DNA from 3 places in the Paenibacillus hexagrammi genome. Region 1 is predicted to be linked to each of the others. Evidence: a T-box and tRNA genes for the amino acid it is inferred to sense, from the RefSeq annotation. Region 1 holds a T-box; the other regions hold tRNA genes.
The links. The T-box of region 1 lies ahead of ileS (isoleucine--tRNA ligase). A T-box ahead of a tRNA ligase gene usually reads a tRNA of that ligase, here a tRNA-Ile.
Positions count from the first base shown of each region.

Region 2: it encodes a tRNA-Ile, which carries the amino acid that the T-box ahead of ileS (isoleucine--tRNA ligase) is inferred to sense. The anticodon was not compared.
Region 3: it encodes a tRNA-Ile, which carries the amino acid that the T-box ahead of ileS (isoleucine--tRNA ligase) is inferred to sense. The anticodon was not compared.

Region 1 is NZ_CP090978.1:1,967,837-1,972,650, forward strand. Features, by position in the region: gene pgeF (peptidoglycan editing factor PgeF) at 1-66, shown strand, start outside; gene L0M14_RS08465 (YggS family pyridoxal phosphate-dependent enzyme) at 83-778, shown strand; gene L0M14_RS08470 (cell division protein SepF) at 791-1,213, shown strand; gene L0M14_RS08475 (YggT family protein) at 1,247-1,525, shown strand; gene L0M14_RS08480 (YlmH family RNA-binding protein) at 1,522-2,307, shown strand; gene L0M14_RS08485 (DivIVA domain-containing protein) at 2,469-2,945, shown strand; T-box leader at 3,015-3,262, shown strand; gene ileS (isoleucine--tRNA ligase) at 3,312-4,814, shown strand, end outside.
Region 2 is NZ_CP090978.1:5,083,819-5,088,632, forward strand. Features, by position in the region: gene L0M14_RS23075 (DUF3231 family protein) at 1-174, shown strand, start outside; tRNA gene L0M14_RS23080 (tRNA-Pro) at 493-566, opposite strand; tRNA gene L0M14_RS23085 (tRNA-Leu) at 575-653, opposite strand; tRNA gene L0M14_RS23090 (tRNA-Arg) at 665-741, opposite strand; tRNA gene L0M14_RS23095 (tRNA-Leu) at 777-865, opposite strand; tRNA gene L0M14_RS23100 (tRNA-Cys) at 872-945, opposite strand; tRNA gene L0M14_RS23105 (tRNA-Gly) at 954-1,028, opposite strand; tRNA gene L0M14_RS23110 (tRNA-Leu) at 1,071-1,150, opposite strand; tRNA gene L0M14_RS23115 (tRNA-Lys) at 1,224-1,299, opposite strand; tRNA gene L0M14_RS23120 (tRNA-His) at 1,313-1,388, opposite strand; tRNA gene L0M14_RS23125 (tRNA-Trp) at 1,402-1,475, opposite strand; tRNA gene L0M14_RS23130 (tRNA-Thr) at 1,509-1,584, opposite strand; tRNA gene L0M14_RS23135 (tRNA-Phe) at 1,600-1,675, opposite strand; tRNA gene L0M14_RS23140 (tRNA-Asp) at 1,694-1,770, opposite strand; tRNA gene L0M14_RS23145 (tRNA-Met) at 1,798-1,874, opposite strand; tRNA gene L0M14_RS23150 (tRNA-Val) at 1,920-1,995, opposite strand; tRNA gene L0M14_RS23155 (tRNA-Glu) at 2,074-2,145, opposite strand; tRNA gene L0M14_RS23160 (tRNA-Asn) at 2,152-2,227, opposite strand; tRNA gene L0M14_RS23165 (tRNA-Ile) at 2,234-2,307, opposite strand; rRNA gene rrf (5S ribosomal RNA) at 2,339-2,455, opposite strand; rRNA gene L0M14_RS23175 (23S ribosomal RNA) at 2,686-4,814, opposite strand, start outside.
Region 3 is NZ_CP090978.1:5,418,413-5,423,226, forward strand. Features, by position in the region: gene L0M14_RS24600 (FUSC family protein) at 95-1,162, opposite strand; tRNA gene L0M14_RS24605 (tRNA-Pro) at 1,324-1,397, opposite strand; tRNA gene L0M14_RS24610 (tRNA-Arg) at 1,418-1,491, opposite strand; tRNA gene L0M14_RS24615 (tRNA-Gly) at 1,503-1,577, opposite strand; tRNA gene L0M14_RS24620 (tRNA-Leu) at 1,619-1,698, opposite strand; tRNA gene L0M14_RS24625 (tRNA-Lys) at 1,717-1,792, opposite strand; tRNA gene L0M14_RS24630 (tRNA-Gln) at 1,801-1,872, opposite strand; tRNA gene L0M14_RS24635 (tRNA-Tyr) at 1,880-1,961, opposite strand; tRNA gene L0M14_RS24640 (tRNA-Thr) at 1,974-2,046, opposite strand; tRNA gene L0M14_RS24645 (tRNA-Asp) at 2,063-2,139, opposite strand; tRNA gene L0M14_RS24650 (tRNA-Val) at 2,148-2,223, opposite strand; tRNA gene L0M14_RS24655 (tRNA-Ser) at 2,235-2,326, opposite strand; tRNA gene L0M14_RS24660 (tRNA-Met) at 2,337-2,410, opposite strand; tRNA gene L0M14_RS24665 (tRNA-Ser) at 2,424-2,511, opposite strand; tRNA gene L0M14_RS24670 (tRNA-Asn) at 2,585-2,657, opposite strand; tRNA gene L0M14_RS24675 (tRNA-Ala) at 2,662-2,737, opposite strand; tRNA gene L0M14_RS24680 (tRNA-Ile) at 2,803-2,879, opposite strand; rRNA gene rrf (5S ribosomal RNA) at 2,923-3,038, opposite strand; rRNA gene L0M14_RS24690 (23S ribosomal RNA) at 3,316-4,814, opposite strand, start outside.

The DNA of each region.
Region 1 (4,814 bases):
ACCGGGAGAATGATCGCTTGGATCGGACTTAAGGATGAAGGCGATTCAAGAGATGGCTTGAATTGAGGTGACAAAAGTATCAATGGCACTAAGAGATCAGATACTTGAGGTTCAGACACGCATACAGGCAGCTTGCGAGCGTTCAGGCAGAAGCAGGCAGGATGTTGAACTAATAGCCGTAACCAAATATGTTTCACTTGAGACAACCAGGGCCGTTCTGGATGAAGGCATTCTGCACATCGGTGAGAATCGCTGGCAGGATGTTAAGCCCAAGTGGGAGGCTCTCCACGATCGTGGAACCTGGCATTTTATCGGTCATTTGCAGACGAATAAAGTGAAGGATGTCATCGGTAAATTTGATTACATCCATTCGCTTGATCGTCTGTCCCTTGCTAAAGAGCTGGACAAGCAAGCAGCGGCTAAGGGCCTACAGTTGAAATGCTTGCTTCAGGTGAATGTATCTGGAGAAGAAAGCAAGTACGGGATGGCGCCTGAGGAGCTGTTTGATTTCGGATCAGAGATAAGCGCCCAGATGAAGCATATCCATATTAAGGGTCTCATGACCATGGCTCCATACGATGTTGATGCAGAAGCGGCAAGGCCATATTTTCGCAAACTTAGAGAGCTGAGGGACCTTCTCAATGGCCGCGACATTTTCCCTTATGAGGTAAAGCACCTTTCCATGGGGATGTCTGGTGACTTTGAAGTTGCGATAGAAGAAGGGGCTACGATGATTCGCCTTGGCAGTGTTTTGGTGAAAGAAGACTCTCATACATAAGGAGGGATACTAATGGGCGTAATGAATAAGTTTATGAATTTTCTTGGCCTTCAGGAAGAGGAAGAAATCGTAGAGCGTGAACGAATCGTTGAACAGACGGAAGAACCTGAAACCAATCCTTACGAAGCTCGTAATAAAAATAAGGCAAACGTAGTGAGCATCCATTCCCAGAAGAATACGCGAGTGGTGCTCAGTGAGCCGCGGACTTACGATGAAACGCAGGATATTGCCGACCACCTACGTTCGAGAAAGGCGGTTGTGGTGAATCTTCAACGTGTTCGTCCGGATCAAGCCGTCCGTATAGTGGATTTCCTGAGCGGAACGGTATATGCTTTAAATGGGTCTATCTCTAAGCTTGGTACGAATATTTTCCTGTGCACACCGGATTCTGTGGATATTCATGGGCACATTTCGGAAATGGTTAGCGAGGAATAGACGCATATCCTGACTCTCGAGGTGACTGCGCAATTGCTTACTCAAATTTATGTCGCACTGCATTACCTGAAAGAAATTTATTATTTTATGATTATCGGTTATATCCTGCTCTCTTGGTTTCCGAATGCGCGCGAAAGCTTTATCGGTGACCTTTTGGGCAAGGTGGTTGAACCGTACCTACGTCCTTTCCGTAAAATAATTCCAACGATCGGATTTATCGATCTTTCCCCGATTGTCGCTTTGCTTGCGCTTAACTTCGTTGTGGAAGGGTTGTATCAAGTGATTGCGTTTATCGTGAGATTGTTCCTATGATTCAAAAAGAGCTGTACACGCATTTTCACCCGGACGAACATCATTTTGTTGATCGAGCCTGGGAGTGGGTCGAGCGCTCGGCGGAGCAGCATGCAGTCAAGCGTACTGACTTTTTGGACCCGAGACAGACTTTCATTCTTACAACCCTGGTGAACCGTCATCCGGATGTTCATTGCCGGCTCGAGGGCGGATATCCGGATGCGGAGCGTAAACGAGCTGTAATCGCTCCTGATTACCGTCATTTAGATGATGAAGAAATGAATATCTCGGTGCTGGCCATTTCGTCGGGGGACGGTAAGTTTCTCACATTGGAGCATGGGGATTACATGGGCGCCATTCTTGGTCTCGGCATGAAGCGGGACAAGATTGGCGATATTCATGTTATAGAGGGTGGCTGCCATTGCTTGGTCGCAGACGAGGCGGCCAGCTATCTGCACATGAATTTATCTCAGGTGCATCGTGTCCATGTTCAGACAGAGCTGCTTTCACTGGACAAGCTGCAGGTTGCTTCAACCCGACTTGAGGAGCTACATTTGTCCGTTGCTTCCATGCGGATGGATGGTATTGTCAGCGATGTTTTTCGGCTTAGCCGTGCCAAGGTGCTCATTCCTATTCAGGCGGGACGCTGCAGGGTTAACTGGAAAACCGAAGAGGACCCAAGTAAGCCGCTCAAGGAAGGCGATATGATTTCTTTACAGGGCTTTGGACGTTTTAAGGTTCTTGAAGTGGAAGGCGTTACAAAAAAAGGCAGAATTCGCGTAATAATCGGCAGGTATGCATGAATTTGGTCATTTTCTCCAACGGCTATGCAGGAATTTCTTGTTTTCTGTCGAAATAAACATTCAGGATGCAGTATTTGTGGACAGGATACATGATTCCGTCATGAATACAGCGAATGTTTCTTTGAATAAGGCTTAGCCTATGCATACAGGGAGGTGCACCAATGCCACTTACGCCATTGGACATACATAACAAGGAATTTTCCCGATCATTCCGCGGATACGATGAGGACTCGGTTAATGAATTTTTGGATCAAGTCATCAAGGATTATGAGGCTTTGATTCGTGAAAACAAAGATTTGCAAAACCAGACGATTGCCTTACAGGAGCGTTTGGATCACTTTGCCAATATCGAGGAAACGTTAAGCAAAACCATCATCGTGGCGCAGGAAGCAGCCGATGAGGTGAAGAATAACGCCAAGAAAGAAGCCCAGTTGATTCTGAAGGAAGCGGAGAAGAATGCCGACCGCATTATTAACGAATCTCTAGGGCGTTCACGCAAAGTTGCCCTTGAAATTGAAGAATTGAAGAAGCAAGCCTCCATTTATCGCACGAGGTTCCGGACACTGTTGGAGGCTCAACTAGAGCTCTTAAATACAGAGGGCTGGAACAGCATGCAGATGGATCAAGGAGATGAGTAAATCAGCTTCAGCGCTCGCCATATTGACTATGCCGGGCGAATTCGTTATACTCCATGTAAATTGTATCGCAGTAAAACGATGACTGGAACGAGTAGGACGACAATGGCAGTGTTAGCGAGTTAGGGATTTGGTGGAAGCCTAACCTCTGCAGCGTACCGAATATCCCCCAGGAGCATCTCTTGAATTCAGTAGAGAGTATCGGGTCATGCCGTTATCCATGGTCGAGTGAAAAGGCGTTAGTTCATGATGCATATGATGCGAATGGACCTTGCTTTTTAACGAGGGTGGTACCGCGAGATAAGCTTCTCGTCCCTTTTGGGATGAGGGCTTTTTTATTTTTAATGACTGTAGAAGGAAGTGGAGCAAATGGATTACGGCAAAACATTAAATCTACTCAAAACAGATTTTCCAATGCGTGGGAACTTGCCTCAGGCAGAGCCGAAAATGCAGGAAAAGTGGGCAGCGGAGGATATCTACGCGTTGGTTCAAGAAAGTCGCAAAGGCAAACCCAAATTTATTCTCCATGACGGTCCTCCATATGCCAATGGTGATATTCATATTGGGCATGCACTGAATAAAGTGCTGAAAGACATTATCGTCCGCTTCAAAACGCTGCAAGGGTATGATTCCCCTTATGTGCCGGGTTGGGATACTCACGGTCTTCCAATCGAGCAAGCGATCACAAACAGTGGCAAAGTGGACCGCAAAAAAATGTCTGTTCATGAATTCCGCAAATATTGCGCGGAGTACGCGATGGCATCGGTAGAGAAACAAAAGAGCCAATTTCAACGGTTAGGAATCCGTGGTGACTGGAATCATCCATACATTACGCTGCAGCCTGAGTATGAAGCACATCAAATTCGCGTATTCGGCCAAATGGTGCAAAAAGGATATATTTACAAAGGGCTAAAGCCGGTATACTGGTCTCCTTCGTCAGAAAGTGCGCTGGCTGAGGCGGAAATTGAGTATAAAGAAAAAACATCTTCCTCCATTTATGTTGCTTTTCCTGTGAAGGATGGCAAGGGCAAGCTTCCACAGGATGCAGCCATCGTCATTTGGACGACTACGCCTTGGACGCTTCCTGCCAACCTGGGTATCAGCTTGCATCCGGAGTTCGATTACGCTGTCGTGCAAGTGGACGGCAAGAAATACGTGCTTGCACAAGGGCTTCTGGAAACAGCGGCGAAAGAGATCGGTTGGACGGACGTAGAAGTATTGTCGACAGTGAAAGGCAGTGAACTGGAGTATGTGACTTGCCAGCATCCATTCTACGATAGAGAGTCGCTGGTCATGGTTGGCGAGCACGTAACGCTGGAAGCCGGTACTGGCTGCGTCCATACAGCACCTGGACACGGTGAAGACGACTTCGCCATCGGTCAACGCTACAACATCGGTGTGCTTTGTCCCGTAGACGATCAAGGTCATTTTACAGCGGAAGCTCCTGGCTTCGAGGGCTTATTCTACGAAAAGGGAAACAAAGTCATTATTGAGAAGCTCCAAGAATCAGGCCTGCTACTGAAAGTCGGAGAAATCAAGCATCAATACGCGCATGACTGGCGTACGAAGAAACCTGTCATTTACCGTGCCACAGAGCAGTGGTTTGCTTCGATTGATAAATTCAGACAAGAGATGCTGGATGAAATCAAGGAAGTGAAATGGACGCCAACTTGGGGTGAGGTGAGATTGCACAACATGATCGCTGAACGCGGAGACTGGTGTATTTCCCGTCAGCGAGTGTGGGGAGTTCCCATTCCGATCTTCTATTGCCGCAGCTGTAATGAACCGCTCGTGAACGAACAAACCATTGAGCATGTGGCGCAGCTTTTTGCCAAGGAAGGCTCCGATGCTTGGTTTATCAAAGACGAGAGC
Region 2 (4,814 bases), 3.1 Mb from region 1:
CAATACGGATACTCTCTTGGATCTGTCATGAAGCATGATCTACTAAGCAGTTATACGGCACTTATCGGCAAAGCAGGGACCTTCTCGGAGAAACTCACGAAATTCATGATCAATCAAGAATGGCTGGAAAAAGTTCCTGGAGCCGTTGATCGCCAAGCATTAGTCTTCGGTTAATTCCTTACTACCAATCACCTACGAGCGAGCATCTGAATGAGAAAGCCATTGCCTGCGGTTAAATGGTTTCACTGCGGCAGCGGCTCCATTAGTAGCAGCCTCTCTCATTTGAAACTAACCAGAGCCATACGCGCCGCGATAAGTCTCTTTCCGTCACTAGTCCCCCTACGAGTAGTTGAAAAGCAACTGCCCTGCATGCTCTTGAAGAAGCGCACCGTCACAAATCAAGCAAATCAATCATTGCAGTGCCTATACAAAAAAAGCATAATTCGTACAGTTTATTATCACTGTCGAATTATGCTTCTTCATTTTTAACGATCGGGACGACACGATTTGAACATGCGACCCCCTGCTCCCAAAGCAGGTGCTCTACCAAGCTGAGCTACGTCCCGATAATATATACCGGCGAGAGGACTCGAACCTCCACGGTTTCCCACTCGATTTTGAGTCGAGCGCGTCTGCCATTCCGCCACGCCGGCATGCTTGAAGATGGCGTGCCCTGAGAGATTCGAACTCCCGACCTTTTGATTCGTAGTCAAACGCTCTATCCGGCTGAGCTAAGGGCACAAGGGTAAATTGATTAGATCTTGCATGTACGTAAATGGTGCCGAAGACCAGACTTGAACTGGTACGGTAGTCACCTACCGCAGGATTTTAAGTCCTGTGCGTCTGCCGATTCCGCCACTCCGGCTTATCTTGGAGGCGCCACCCAGACTCGAACTGGGGGTAAAGCTTTTGCAGAGCTCTGCCTTACCACTTGGCTATGGCGCCGCAAATATTGGAGCGGAAGACGGGATTCGAACCCGCGACCCTCGCCTTGGCAAGGCGATGCTCTACCCCTGAGCCACTTCCGCAAGGATGCTTCCAACGAGATAAACTCCCTTTTGAAAGCAAGATGCGCGTAGAGGGACTTGAACCCCCACGGTCGCCCGCTAGATCCTAAGTCTAGTGCGTCTGCCAATTCCGCCATACGCGCATGATTCATAATGGGCCCCGAAAATGTAACCAGGGTTACCTTTGAAACTTCCACTTCACCTTCTGGTGTAAAGTGGTGAGCCATGTAGGACTCGAACCTACGACACCCTGATTAAAAGTCAGGTGCTCTACCAACTGAGCTAATGGCTCTAATGATGAAAAATGGGGCGATCGATGGGACTTGAACCCACGAATGCTGGAGCCACAGACCAGTGCGTTAACCCCTTCGCCACGACCGCCATCGTAAAAGTTTGGCAGGGGCAGCAGGAATCGAACCCACACCAAAGGTTTTGGAGACCTTTGTTCTACCTTTAAACTATGCCCCTATAATCTTCGCTTAAGGATAAAAGAAGGTTCTCTGGTGCCGTCGAGAGGACTTGAACCCCCAACCTACTGATTACAAGTCAGTTGCTCTACCAGTTGAGCTACAACGGCAAATAATTTAAAAAATGGTGGCTCGGGACGGAATCGAACCGCCGACACGAGGATTTTCAGTCCTCTGCTCTACCGACTGAGCTACCGAGCCTTACTATATCAAAATAAATGGCGGAGCCGACGGGATTCGAACCCGCGGTCTCCTGCGTGACAGGCAGGCATGTTAGGCCTCTACACCACGGCTCCACACTAGGTTACCTCGCACTTGGAGGTTGGTTGCGGGGGCAGGATTTGAACCTGCGGCCTTCGGGTTATGAGCCCGACGAGCTACCGGGCTGCTCCACCCCGCGTCGTTATCTATTACATTCGCTTCCTACTACTAGATAGGAAAGTTATGGTGGAGGCTGACGGGATCGAACCGCCGACCCTCTGCTTGTAAGGCAGATGCTCTCCCAGCTGAGCTAAGCCTCCATGAAGTAATGCTGTTAGGGCTCACCGCAAAGTATTTGGAATAAGCTTCAAAGCTTCGTTCCACTTTGTGGGGACTTATGACCCGTAGGGGATTCGAACCCCTGTTACCTCCGTGAAAGGGAGGTGTCTTAACCCCTTGACCAACGGGCCTTAATGTGGCTCCCCGAACAGGACTCGAACCTGTGACAACTCGATTAACAGTCGAGTGCTCTACCAACTGAGCTATCAGGGAATAGAATGGGCCCTAGTGGACTCGAACCACCGACCTCACCCTTATCAGGGGTGCGCTCTAACCAGCTGAGCTAAGGGCCCTTGGATGAAAAAAGCCCACTTCGTGGGCATCGCTTGGCAACGTTCTACTCTCCCAGAACCCTTCGGTTCAAGTACCATTGACGCTGGAGGGCTTAACGGTCGTGTTCGAGATGGGAACGCGTGGATCCCCTCCGCCATCATCACCAAACGATTGTTTTGCGTTAGCAAAACTGTGGCGAGCTTATACTTACGATGCTTCTGCCAGGAAACATCTTATGCTCTTAACTCAAGGTGGCTTGCACCCTGAAAACTAGATACGAAACTTACGTAAAGTGTGAGTTGTTTGCCCTTCAGGTGTTGACCTTGTGATCTTCATTCTTTGGGGCCCCATTCAAGTACTTGAGTTCGCTACGGAGCTCTTCATCACTTGGATGGGATTAGGTTAAGCCCTCGACCGATTAGTATTCGTCAGCTCCATACATTGCTGCACTTCCACCTCGAACCTATCAACCTCGTCGTCTACAAGGGGTCTTACGAATTGGGAAATCTCATCTTGAGGTGGGCTTCACGCTTAGATGCTTTCAGCGCTTATCCCTTCCGTACATAGCTACCCAGCTATGCCTCTGGCGAGACAACTGGTACACCAGCGGTACGTCCATCCCGGTCCTCTCGTACTAAGGACAGCTCCTCTCAAATTTCCTACGCCCGCGACAGATAGGGACCGAACTGTCTCACGACGTTCTGAACCCAGCTCGCGTACCGCTTTAATGGGCGAACAGCCCAACCCTTGGGACCTACTTCAGCCCCAGGATGCGATGAGCCGACATCGAGGTGCCAAACCTCCCCGTCGATGTGGACTCTTGGGGGAGATAAGCCTGTTATCCCCAGGGTAGCTTTTATCCGTTGAGCGATGGCCCTTCCATTCGGTACCACCGGATCACTAAGCCCGACTTTCGTCCCTGCTCGACCTGTTTGTCTCGCAGTCAAGCTCCCTTATGCCTTTGCACTCTTCGAATGATTTCCAACCATTCTGAGGGAACCTTTAGACGCCTCCGTTACTTTTTAGGAGGCGACCGCCCCAGTCAAACTGCCCACCTGACACTGTCCCCATACCGGATCACGGTACCAGGTTAGAACTCCGATACGATCAGGGTGGTATCCCAACGGCGCCTCCACCCAAGCTGGCGCTCAGGCTTCAACGGCTCCCACCTATCCTGTACAGATCGTACCAAAGTCCAATATCAAGCTGCAGTAAAGCTCCATGGGGTCTTTCCGTCTTGTCGCGGGTAACCTGCATCTTCACAGGTATTAAAATTTCACCGGATCTCTCGTTGAGACAGCGCCCAAGTCGTTACGCCATTCGTGCGGGTCAGAATTTACCTGACAAGGAATTTCGCTACCTTAGGACCGTTATAGTTACGGCCGCCGTTTACTGGGGCTTCGGTTCACAGCTTCGGGATTACTCCCTAACCGCTCCCCTTAACCTTCCAGCACCGGGCAGGCGTCAGCCCGTATACTTCGCCTTGCGGCTTCGCACAGACCTGTGTTTTTGCTAAACAGTCGCTTGGGCCTTTTCACTGCGGCCCCCTCGGGCTATTCACCCTACCGAGGCACCCCTTCTCCCGAAGTTACGGGGTCATTTTGCCGAGTTCCTTAACGAGAGTTCTTCCGCGCGCCTTAGAATTCTCTTCTCGCCCACCTGTGTCGGTTTGCGGTACGGGCACCTTCACCTGGCTAGAAGCTTTTCTTGGCAGTGTGAAATCATGACCTTCGGTACTTTAAGTTTCCCTCCCCATCACAGCCCAGCCTTACGGTGTGCGGATTTGCCTACACACCAGCCTCACTGCTTGGACGAGCATCCATCAGCTCGCGTCACTATCCTTCTGCGTCACTCCATCGCTCATAACGGCTACGGTGGTACAGGAATATCAACCTGTTGTCCATCGACTACGCCTTTCGGCCTCGCCTTAGGTCCCGACTGACCCTGAGCGGACGAACCTTCCTCAGGAACCCTTAGGCTTTCGGCGGATCAGATTCTCACTGATCTTTTCGTTACTTATACCGGCATTCTCACTTGTATGCGCTCCACCTGTCCTTACGGTCAGACTTCAACGTACATACAACGCTCCCCTACCCAAGTACTTACGTACATGCCATAGCTTCGGTGGCGTGTTTAGCCCCGTTACATTTTCGGCGCAGAGTCACTCGACCAGTGAGCTATTACGCACTCTTTCAATGGTGGCTGCTTCTAAGCCAACATCCTGGTTGTCTGTGCAACTCCACATCCTTTCCCACTTAACACACACTTGGGGACCTTAGCTGATGGTCTGGGCTGTTTCCCTTTTGACAATGGATCTTAGCACTCACTGTCTGACTCCCGGATATGAGTTTATGGCATTCAGAGTTTGACTGGACTTGGTAACCCTTGGCGGGCCCCGCACCCAATCAGTGCTTTACCTCCACAACTCTTGATTCCGAGGCTAGCCCTAAAGCTATTTCGGGGAGAACCAGCTATCTCCGAGTTCGATTGGAATTTCTCCGCTACCCCCACCTCATCCCCGAATTTT
Region 3 (4,814 bases), 3.1 Mb from region 1:
GCCTGCTCCTTATTGTCTTTCCTTGCCCACTGAAAACAGCGGGACTATTCAATGATAGGATTGTACTCGTTCTAGCCTGAACACGGGCTGTAGGCTATTTCAACCGCATACTTCTAAGCAGCAAGTCCATCGGTTCTTTTTCAATCGCTTCTCCCCGGTGATAATGCTCCACAAGCTTATCCAAACGAGCAAGTTGATGCCCGTAATCATACATCGCTGCTGCTACGACGGAAAGTCTCAGCATCCCTGGTGAACTTCCTTCATATTTCCCGATTAAGGTGGACATAAATTGCTCATTATCCGCCTCTATTTGCAGGCCCTCCGAGCTGTCCGCTTTCAGCTTATCATCAAATTTGAGCAAGATATGTTCGTGAAATTTAATCAAACGTTCTAAATGCGCATCAAAAAACTGATCTGTCTGCGACGTTCGCGCCGCCTGAAAATAATGCTCATCCACAGCTTCGAGGATACCAAGACCTTTACTCATTGCAAGCAGCTTCTGCTTGTATATCACGAGCTGACGAATACGGCTGAAGCCCGCTCTCTTCATCTTCTTAATCTCTTCCTCCATTAACGCATACTTCGATGTTAACGATTGTATGGAGCGCTCCAAGTCTTCCTTCTCTTCACGAAACACAGTTTCCTTCATTTCATCAGATATAACTGTCCGCAGCAGCAGTGACATTTTATTAAAAACCGAATGAATCTGCAGGGCAAATTGTTCCTTAGGCTTAGGAGGAAAAAAGAGAATATTGATCAAAAATGCGCAGCCTATCCCAATCAAACTAAGCAAAAAGCGATTTAATGCGAACTGCCATTCCCCCGAAGCTTCCATGACCGCCACCACAGTAACAAGGGTTAAGCCAATCGTTTCTTCCATCCCCATCCGTAAGCAAATAATGATAACTAGAATGCATACAATTCCAATAGCAATGGCATTAGGAGAGAAGACCATCCCTGCCAGCATGGCGAGTACAGCTCCCAGTACATTCGTCTGCAATTGCTCCAAGAAGTAGCGCCAGGATCTATAGATCGAAGGCTGCATAGCAAAAATCGCCGCAACTGCCGCGATAACCGGAGGCGTGAAGTTAAGCCATACACTGATGTAAAGCGCAAGTGCGACAGCCATTCCCGTTTTCCAGACACGGGCTCCAAATACCACAATGCTTCCTCCTTTTCCTTTCTCATCTGCAAACTGTTACATCCTATCTTACACAGCCTAAAGTTCGGTTGCAAAGCGATAAGACGTCAAAAATAGAAAAAGCACAATCAGACCGCAATTGCTGATCCGATTATGCCTTTTATAAGATACATTCTCTTGTATCGGGACGACACGATTTGAACATGCGACCCCCTGCTCCCAAAGCAGGTGCTCTACCAAGCTGAGCTACGTCCCGTTTCATGCTGTCTTTCCTTACGTGCCCTGAGAGATTCGAACTCCCGACCTTTTGATTCGTAGTCAAACGCTCTATCCGGCTGAGCTAAGGGCACAAACATACAAATGGAGCGGAAGACGGGATTCGAACCCGCGACCCTCGCCTTGGCAAGGCGATGCTCTACCCCTGAGCCACTTCCGCTTGAATTGCTTCCAAAAGACATTCACTTTTGGAAAATATGATGCGCGTAGAGGGACTTGAACCCCCACGGTCGCCCGCTAGATCCTAAGTCTAGTGCGTCTGCCAATTCCGCCATACGCGCATATGTCTTGCAGGCAAATGGTGAGCCATGTAGGACTCGAACCTACGACACCCTGATTAAAAGTCAGGTGCTCTACCAACTGAGCTAATGGCTCGTGTAATACTGGGGATCTAGGATTCGAACCTAGGCATGACGGAGTCAAAGTCCGTTGCCTTACCGCTTGGCTAATCCCCAATATGAATGGAGGCTGATGGATTCGAACCACCGAACTCGAAGAGAGCAGATTTACAGTCTGCCGTGTTTAGCCACTTCACTAAGCCTCCGAAATAAAAACATGCCGTCGAGAGGACTTGAACCCCCAACCTACTGATTACAAGTCAGTTGCTCTACCAATTGAGCTACAACGGCATACATTAAAAAATACTGGCGGAGCCGACGGGATTCGAACCCGCGGTCTCCTGCGTGACAGGCAGGCATGTTAGGCCTCTACACCACGGCTCCACATAGTATGGTGAACGCTGACGGGATCGAACCGCCGACCCTTACCCTGTCAAGGTAATGCTCTCCCAGCTGAGCTAAGCGTTCAAATTAAGAAATGGCGGAGAGAGAGGGATTCGAACCCTCGCACCGCTTACGCAGTCTAACCCCTTAGCAGAGGGTCCCCTTATAGCCACTTGGGTATCTCTCCAAAATTACAATAGCGGCAGAGGGGCTCGAACCCCCGACCTTACGGGTATGAACCGTACGCTCTAGCCAGCTGAGCTACGCCGCCAAACTACATGCTACGGAGAAGGAGGGATTCGAACCCTCGAGACGCTTGTGACGCCTACACGATTTCCAATCGTGCTCCTTCGGCCTCTCGGACACTTCTCCAAAGTTAATTGGGGCCCCCAAAAAGTAATCGGATTACTCACTCGGAGCATTTCTTCACTTTTTGGGGACTTGACTCCCCGAACAGGACTCGAACCTGTGACAACTCGATTAACAGTCGAGTGCTCTACCAACTGAGCTATCAGGGAATATTGGTGGAGCCAAGCGGGATCGAACCGCTGACCTCCTGCTTGCAAGGCAGGCGCTCTCCCAGCTGAGCTATGGCCCCAAATGTTGACCTATATGGTATTCCCATTACTTGATGTTCATATGCACCCTTGGCACAAGTTACTATGGTGGGCCCTAGTGGACTCGAACCACCGACCTCACCCTTATCAGGGGTGCGCTCTAACCAGCTGAGCTAAGGGCCCTTACTGGACGCAGCTTCGTAATGAAATCCACAAGGTGGAAATCGCTTGGCAACGTTCTACTCTCCCAGAACCCTTCGGTTCAAGTACCATTGACGCTGGAGGGCTTAACGGTCGTGTTCGAGATGGGAACGCGTGGATCCCTCCGCCATCATCACCAAACGATTGTTTTGCGTTAGCAAAACTGTGGTGAGCATACTTACGATGCTTCTGCCAGGAAACATCTTATGCTCTTGACTCAAGGTGACTTGCACCCTGAAAACTAGATACGAAACTTACGTAAAGTGTGAGTATTTGTTAAACCGGTTTGTTTCCGGTCCCTTAGGTTTGTGACCTTCGGGGCTCCTCGCAAAGTAATCGGAATTCGCTTCGTCAGCTTCGCGTCACTTTGTGGGGACTTTGTTATGCTTCCGAAGCTAGCTTTCCTCCGGAAAGCTCTTAGGTTAAGCCCTCGACCGATTAGTATTCGTCAGCTCCATACATTGCTGCACTTCCACCTCGAACCTATCAACCTCGTCGTCTACAAGGGGTCTTACTGAATTGGGAAATCTCATCTTGAGGTGGGCTTCACGCTTAGATGCTTTCAGCGCTTATCCCTTCCGTACATAGCTACCCAGCTATGCCTCTGGCGAGACAACTGGTACACCAGCGGTACGTCCATCCCGGTCCTCTCGTACTAAGGACAGCTCCTCTCAAATTTCCTACGCCCGCGACAGATAGGGACCGAACTGTCTCACGACGTTCTGAACCCAGCTCGCGTACCGCTTTAATGGGCGAACAGCCCAACCCTTGGGACCTACTTCAGCCCCAGGATGCGATGAGCCGACATCGAGGTGCCAAACCTCCCCGTCGATGTGGACTCTTGGGGGAGATAAGCCTGTTATCCCCAGGGTAGCTTTTATCCGTTGAGCGATGGCCCTTCCATTCGGTACCACCGGATCACTAAGCCCGACTTTCGTCCCTGCTCGACCTGTTTGTCTCGCAGTCAAGCTCCCTTATGCCTTTGCACTCTTCGAATGATTTCCAACCATTCTGAGGGAACCTTTAGACGCCTCCGTTACTTTTTAGGAGGCGACCGCCCCAGTCAAACTGCCCACCTGACACTGTCCCCATACCGGTTCACGGTACCAGGTTAGAACTCCGATACGATCAGGGTGGTATCCCAACGGCGCCTCCACCCAGCTGGCGCTCAGGCTTCAACGGCTCCCACCTATCCTGTACAGATCGTACCAAAGTCCAATATCAAGCTGCAGTAAAGCTCCATGGGGTCTTTCCGTCTTGTCGCGGGTAACCTGCATCTTCACAGGTATTAAAATTTCACCGGATCTCTCGTTGAGACAGCGCCCAAGTCGTTACGCCATTCGTGCGGGTCAGAATTTACCTGACAAGGAATTTCGCTACCTTAGGACCGTTATAGTTACGGCCGCCGTTTACTGGGGCTTCGGTTCACAGCTTCGGGGTAAACCCCTAACCGCTCCCCTTAACCTTCCAGCACCGGGCAGGCGTCAGCCCGTATACTTCGCCTTGCGGCTTCGCACAGACCTGTGTTTTTGCTAAACAGTCGCTTGGGCCTTTTCACTGCGGCCCCCTCGGGCTATTCACCCTACCGAGGCACCCCTTCTCCCGAAGTTACGGGGTCATTTTGCCGAGTTCCTTAACGAGAGTTCTTCCGCGCGCCTTAGAATTCTCTTCTCGCCCACCTGTGTCGGTTTGCGGTACGGGCACCTTCGCCTGGCTAGAAGCTTTTCTTGGCAGTGTGAAATCATGACCTTCGGTACTATAAGTTTCCCTCCCCATCACAGCCCAGCCTTATGGTGTGCGGATTTGCCTACACACCAGCCTCACTGCTTGGACGAGCATCCATCAGCTCGCGTCACTATCCTTCTGCGTCACTCCATCGCTCATAACGGCTACGGTGGTACAGGAATATCAACCTGT